3 regions of the Streptomyces sp. NPDC046900 genome follow, and region 1 is predicted to be linked to each of the others. Evidence: riboswitches for the same ligand, from Rfam matches in the RefSeq annotation. Region 1 holds a riboswitch; each other region holds the start of a gene.
What was found. A riboswitch is a leader RNA that binds a small molecule or an ion and turns the genes downstream of it on or off. The one in region 1 is predicted to bind thiamine pyrophosphate.

Region 1 (2,259 bases):
GGTACGCGCACGACCCGGAGCAGTGGACCGACATCCCCGCCTCGTCCCGCGCCCGGCTCCAGGAGGCGCTGCTGCCGGAGCTGATGACGGTCGTACGGCATCTGTCGACCGACGAGGACACGACCCGCAAGACGCTGTGGCGGCTGTTCGACGGAACCCTCGTCGAGTCCGTGCTCATGCGGTATCCCGACCGGGTCACCATGTGCATCAGCTCCCAGGCGGGTTGCGGCATGAACTGCCCCTTCTGCGCCACCGGCCAGGCGGGCCTCGACCGCAACCTGTCCACCGCCGAGATCGTGCACCAGATCGTCGACGGGATGCGGGCACTGCGCGACGGCGAGATCCCCGGCGGCCCGACACGGCTGTCGAACATCGTCTTCATGGGCATGGGCGAGCCCCTCGCCAACTACAAGCGCGTCATGGCGGCCATCCGCGCCCTCACGGACCCCGCTCCGGACGGGCTCGGGCTCTCTCAGCGCGGCATCACCGTGTCGACCGTCGGACTCGTGCCGGCCATCCACCGCTTCGCCGACGAGGGCTTCAAGTGCCGGCTCGCCGTCTCGCTGCACGCGCCGGACGACGAGCTGCGCGACACCCTCGTCCCCGTCAACACCCGGTGGAAGGTCCGTGAGGTTCTCGACGCCGGTTTCGAGTACGTCGAGAAGTCCGGGCGCCGGCTGTCCATCGAGTACGCCCTCATCCGGGACATCAACGACCAGGCGTGGCGCGGTGATCTGCTGGGCCGGCTGCTCAAGGGCAAGCCCGTGCACGTGAACCTGATCCCGCTCAACCCGACCCCCGGCTCCAAGTGGACCGCGTCGCGGCCCGAGGACGAGAAGGCGTTCGTCGAGGCGATCGCCGCCCACGGAGTGCCGGTGACGATCCGGGACACCCGTGGCCAGGAGATCGACGGGGCGTGCGGGCAGCTGGCGGCCAGCGAACGTTAGGGCTGTAGTCTGAGCCCGGTCATTACATCTTCATATTCCGACAGGGGAGCGCCACAGCGCTGAGAGTGCGGGAGAGCCCGCAGACCCTCTGAACCTCGCCCAGGTCATTCTGGGTAGGGAGTTCGGTCTTCACTCGAGCTGTTGCGCCCTGCCCGGGAACCCTTCGAGGCTCCCGGGCAGGGCCGCGTCTCTTCCTGGTCACCCAGGAGGAATTCAGTGAGCATCACCGGCAAGCGGTTCGCGGCCGTGGTCGTCGGGCTGGGCATGGTCACGCTGTCCGCGTGCGGGTCGTCCGGCTCGGCGAGCGGGAGCGGCGGCGACTCCAAGACCGTGACCCTCGTCAGCCATGACTCGTGGGCCGCCTCGAAGAGCGTCGTCTCGGCCTTCGAGAAGGAGTCCGGATACACCGTCAAGGTCCTCAAGGACGGCGACGCCGGCCAGGCCGTCAACAAGGCGATCCTGACCAAGGACAACCCGCAGGGCGACGTCTTCTTCGGCGTCGACAACACGCTGCTGTCCCGGGCCGTGGACAACGGGCTGTTCCAGCCCTACGAGGCCAAGGGTCTCGACCAGGTCGGCGCGCAGTACCAGCTCGACAAGGGCGAGCACCGGGTCACGCCGATCGACTACGGCGACATCTGCGTCAACTACGACAAGAAGTACTTCGCCGACCACAATCTCACCCCGCCGGCCACCTTCGACGACCTCACCAAGCCCGCGTACAAGAACCTGCTCGTCACCGAGAACGCCGCCACGTCCTCGCCGGGTCTCGGCTTCCTGCTCGGCACCGCCGCGAAGTACGGCGACGGGGACACCGCCGGCTGGCAGAGCTACTGGAAGAAGCTCAAGGACAACGGAGTGAAGGTGGTCGACGGCTGGGAGCAGGCGTACGACCAGGAGTTCTCCGGTTCCGCCGGAGGCCGCAAGGCGGGCGGCGACCGGCCGCTCGTCGTCTCGTACGCATCGTCGCCGCCCGCCGAGGTCGTCTACGCCCAGCCGCGGCCCAAGACCGCGCCGACCGGTGTCGCGACGGGCACCTGCTTCCGTCAGATCGAGTTCGCGGGCCTGCTGAGCAACGCGCACAACAGCAAGGGCGCGAAGGCGTTCATCGACTTCCTGATCAGCAGGCGGTTCCAGGAGGACATGCCGCTCAACATGTTCGTCTACCCGGTGGTCCAGGGTGCGAAGGTGCCCGCCGAGTTCACCGAGTACGGCCCCGCGGCCAAGAGCCCCGAGACCATGGCCCCGGGCAGGATCGCCACCAACCGCGACCAGTGGGTGAAGTCGTGGACCTCGCTCGTACTGAAGTAGC
Region 2 (2,259 bases), on a different contig from region 1:
GATCCCGGGGACCAGCTCGTGGGCGTCCCGCAGCAGCTCGTACACACCGCCCGCGGTGACCGTGGTGTCCCAGCCCAGTTCCTCGCTGGTGGCGCCCACGACGAGCTCGCCGTTCTCGCGCGGCACCAGATAGACCTGGCTGCCCCGGACGACGGCACGGACGGTACGGCTCAGGAATGGTGCGTACCGCTTCGGCACCGTCAGCCGCAGCACCTGGCCCTTCACCGGCCGCACGGGCGGCAGAACCTCGTCCGGGACCCCCGCGAGCCGACCGCTGAGGCTGCCGGCGGCGAGGACGATCCGGGCGGTGGTCAGGTCCGTGCCCTCGCCGGTCCTGATCCCGGTCGCCCGATCGCGCACCACCGTGAGCCGCTCGGCCCACGTCCGGTGGAAGACGACCCCGGCGCGTTCACACGCCGTGACCAGGGCGGCGACCAGGCGGCGCGGGTCGATCTGGTGGTCGGCGTCGACTCTGAGCCCCCCGCGCACTCCCGGCGCGAGCATCGGCTCCAGGCGGCGGCAGTCCCGCCCGTTCAGCCACTCCGACGCGAGGCCGGACCGCTGCTGGAGGGCGTGCAGTTCGCGCAGGTGGGCGCGGTCGTCGGCGTCGAGCGCGACGGCGAGCGTGCCGCACCTGCGATAACCGAGGTCCTGGCCGGTGGCCTCGGTCAGCTCGGCGGCGAAGTCCGGGTAGCGGCGCGCGGACTCCAGATTGAGGGCGAGCAGGGTCTGCTCCCCGTAGTGCAGTTCGGTGACGGCGGCGAGCATTCCGGCGGCCACCTGGGCCGCTCCGCCGCCCGGTTCGGGATCCACCACTGCGGTGGCGAAACCGCGTTGCGCCGCCCGCCAGGCGGTCACCAGTCCGATGATCCCGCCCCCGACGACGAGGACGTCTGACGTGGGTGTAGACGACATGGGCGTCCAGCTCCCTCCCTTCGCCGGCATGACCCGGATCAGGTTCGTACGGTCGGAGGCCGCCAGCCTCCCTCTCAGCCCGGTGCGCCCGGGCTCCCGCGAGTGCTTTACGTTGGCCACCCTAACCTGTGCCGTTTGCCTCAGTAAGGGAGCCTCCGTACATGACCCGATCGCTCGACGGTCTCACCTTCGCCCCGGTGCGGGACCAGGCGCCGGGTCAGGTGGGTACCCGTACCCGGTTTGCCTACCACGAGAAGGACGGCGAGATCTGGGCGCAGTACGCGGGCGGCGACGTCGTACGCGGTCATCTGGTGGGTACCAGAAAAGGTGACCTCCTCGACTTCCGGTACGTGCAGCTCAAGCAGGACGGGACCACCTCGTCCGGGCACTGTGTCTCGCAGGTCCTGGAACTTCCCGACGGGCGGGTGCGCCTGGAGGAGTCGTGGGAGTGGGAGTCCCAGTCGGGCAGCGGGACGAGTGTTGTGGAAGAGGTCACTCAGCACGCCCGCTGACTGACGATTTGTCAGTTGACTATGGTGATCAGGTGAGCGAGCAGACGCAGGCACGGAGCGATGGGGCACGGCGCGTCGTCGTCGTGGGCGCGGGCATGGCCGGGGTGCAGACCGCGGTCGCCCTGCGGGAGCAGGGCTTCACGGGCGGTGTGACGCTGATCGGCGCGGAGCCGCACCAGCCGTACGACAGGCCGCCGCTGTCCAAGGCGGTGCTGCTCGGCAGGGCCGAGGGCTCCGCCTTCGACGTCGACTTCGAGGCCCTCGACATCGAACTCCGGCTGGGCTGCGAAGTGGTCGGGCTGCGCCCTGGCGACCACGAGTTGGACACCGCCGAGGGGGCCGTCGGCTATGACGTCCTCGTGCTCGCGACCGGCGCCGAACCGATCCAGCTGCCGGGTGCCGAGGGCGCGCCCGGAGTGCACCTGCTGCGCACGCTGGACGACGCCGAGCGGCTGCGCCCCGTCCTCGCCCAGCAGCACGACATCGTGGTCGTGGGCGCGGGCTGGATCGGTGCCGAATTCGCCACCGCCGCGCGCGAGGCGGGCTGCGCGGTGACCGTCGTGGAGGCCGCCGACCGGCCGCTGGCCGGAGCGCTGCCCGAGGAGGTGGCCGCGCCGATGACCGCCTGGTACGCGGACAGCGGCGCGGAGCTGCGCACACACGCGCGCGTGGAGCGCGTCGAACCGGGGGCCGTGGTGCTCGACGACGGCTCGCGGGTGCCCGCCGGCGCGGTGGTCGTAGGTATCGGGGCGCGCCCGGCCACGGCGTGGCTCGCCGGCTCGGGCATCGCCCTGGGCGTCCACGGAGAGGTGCTGGCCGACGAACACCTGCG
Region 3 (2,259 bases), on a different contig from region 1:
GCGATGTCCGTCGTCAGCGGCCCGAGCGTGTAGAACGGTGCCTCGTCGCAGATCTCCTGCTGAAGCTCGATGTTCTCCTTGATCTTGTGCATCGGGACATGGCCCGGGCCCTCGATCATCGTCTGTACGTCGAAGCGCCGGGCGATCCGGTTGAGTTCCCCCAGAGTGCGCAGTTCAGCGAACTGCGCCGCGTCGTTGGCGTCCGCGATCGAGCCCGGCCGCAGGCCGTCGCCCAGCGAGTACGTGACGTCGTAGGCCGCGAGAATCTCGCAGAGCTCCTCGAAGTTCTCGTACAGGAACGACTCCTTGTGGTGCGCGAGGCACCACGCGGCCATGATCGAGCCGCCCCGCGACACGATGCCGGTCTTGCGATTCGCGGTGAGCGGTACGTACGGCAGCCGTACGCCCGCGTGCACCGTCATGTAGTCCACGCCTTGCTCGGCCTGCTCGATGACCGTGTCCTTGTAGATCTCCCAGGTCAGCTCCTCCGCTTTCCCGTCGACCTTCTCGAGGGCCTGGTACAGCGGCACCGTGCCGATCGGCACGGGGGAGTTGCGCAGCACCCACTCGCGCGTGGTGTGGATGTTGCGGCCTGTGGACAGATCCATGACCGTGTCCGCGCCCCAGTGGGTCGCCCAAGTCATCTTCTCGACCTCTTCCTCGATGGAAGACGTCACCGCGGAGTTGCCGATGTTGGCATTGACCTTCACCAGGAACCGCTTGCCGATGATCATCGGCTCGGTCTCCGGATGATTGACGTTGGCGGGGAGAACCGCGCGTCCCGCCGCGATCTCCTCACGGACGACCTCGGGCGACACGTTCTCCCGGATCGCCACGAACTCCATCTCGGGCGTGATCTCGCCACGTCGCGCATGGGCCAGTTGCGTGACCGCCGTGCCGGCCCGGCCGCGGCGGGGCTGACGCGGCCGGCCCGGGAAGACCGCGTCGAGGTTGCGTAGCCCGCCCCGCGGCGCGGTGTGCTTGATCCCGTCGTCCTCGGGACGGACAGGGCGACCCGCGTACTCCTCGGTGTCGCCACGGCCGATGATCCAGTTCTCGCGCAGCGACGCCAGCCCCCTGCGGACGTCCGTCTCCATGAGTGGATCGGTGTACGGGCCGGAGGTGTCGTACAGGGCGACCGACTGTCCATTGGTGAGGTGCACCTGACGGACCGGCACTCGAAGATCAGGGCGTGAACCCCCGACATACGCCTTGTGCCATCCGATGGACCTTCCGGCCTCCGGTGACGGTTCCCCCTGATCGGAGGCAGGCGTGTGTACGTCCTTGTTGGCCATAAGACCTACTCCCTACGCCGGCATTACCCGGTAACAGGTTCAGCGGTCGACGCAGCGGTTTCCGCCCGGCGATGTTCCACGTGAAGCATCGCGTCAACGGAGGTCAGCGCCCTCTCAGCCCGGTGCTCCGAGCTCCCGCGTGTGCAAAGGTCCTCTCACGCTAGCGTCTAATTGCACGGGCTGCACAGTGCGCCTCACGCCTTCTTGCGATGATCGGTCGGTGACCACGATGCAGCATCCGCCCTCCTATCCGCCTCCCGGACCACCCCACAACCATGCCCCCGGCGAGACCCACGGCCATGGCCCTGGAGGCGGTCACGGCTCCGGCGAGGGACCCGGGGACGGTCATGGAGGTGGCCACGGACCTGGATCCGGTGACGGCCACGACCATTCGCATGGGCACAGTCATGGGCCCGCGGCTCCCGTCTCCCGACATCTGCGCAGGGTCATCGCCGCGATCCTCATTCCCTTCACCGCGGCGGTCATCGTGGGCCTGGTGGTGCTGTGGCCGGGCGGCGTGCCCTCGCACAAGCGCACCGGCGTCGGCTTCGACCGGCAGACCCAGCAGGCCACGGTGACCAGGGTCGTGGACGTGGACTGCAAGTCCGTGAACGCCTCGGGCGACACCCCGACCGGTGACACCTCCACCGCCGAGGGCTCCTCCGCGGTGCAGGGATCGAGCGGCACCTGCAAGAAGGCAACAGTTCGCGTCGACACCGGCAATGACATCGGTCGTACCTTCACGGAGATCGTCCAGCCGGACCAGTCGCGCCAACTGCATGAGGGCGAGAAGGTCGTGGTGGCGTACGAACCATCCGCTCCGAAGGACCTGCAGTATTCGGTCACCGATGTGAACCGCAAGTTCCCCATGGCTCTGCTCGCGGGCATCTTCGCCGTCGCCGTGGTGGTCGTGGGCCGGTTGCGTGGCGTCATGGCGCTCATCGCGCTGGGCGTGAGCTTTATG

Region 2: linked by a shared signal. The riboswitch ahead of thiO (glycine oxidase ThiO) and the one ahead of ABZ904_RS38455 (thiamine ABC transporter substrate-binding protein) in region 1 are both predicted to bind thiamine pyrophosphate.
Region 3: linked by a shared signal. The riboswitch ahead of thiC (phosphomethylpyrimidine synthase ThiC) and the one ahead of ABZ904_RS38455 (thiamine ABC transporter substrate-binding protein) in region 1 are both predicted to bind thiamine pyrophosphate.

What each region holds. Positions count from the first base shown of each region.
Region 1 is NZ_JBEYXD010000068.1:9,015-11,273, forward strand. It holds gene rlmN (23S rRNA (adenine(2503)-C(2))-methyltransferase RlmN) at 1-947, shown strand, start outside; TPP riboswitch at 980-1,085, shown strand; gene ABZ904_RS38455 (thiamine ABC transporter substrate-binding protein) at 1,212-2,258, shown strand.
Region 2 is NZ_JBEYXD010000004.1:111,132-113,390, forward strand. It holds gene thiO (glycine oxidase ThiO) at 1-915, opposite strand, end outside; TPP riboswitch at 914-1,025, opposite strand; gene ABZ904_RS06030 (hypothetical protein) at 1,077-1,427, shown strand; gene ABZ904_RS06035 (FAD-dependent oxidoreductase) at 1,460-2,259, shown strand, end outside.
Region 3 is NZ_JBEYXD010000010.1:135,435-137,693, forward strand. It holds gene thiC (phosphomethylpyrimidine synthase ThiC) at 1-1,295, opposite strand, end outside; TPP riboswitch at 1,288-1,444, opposite strand; gene ABZ904_RS13240 (YibE/F family protein) at 1,516-2,259, shown strand, end outside.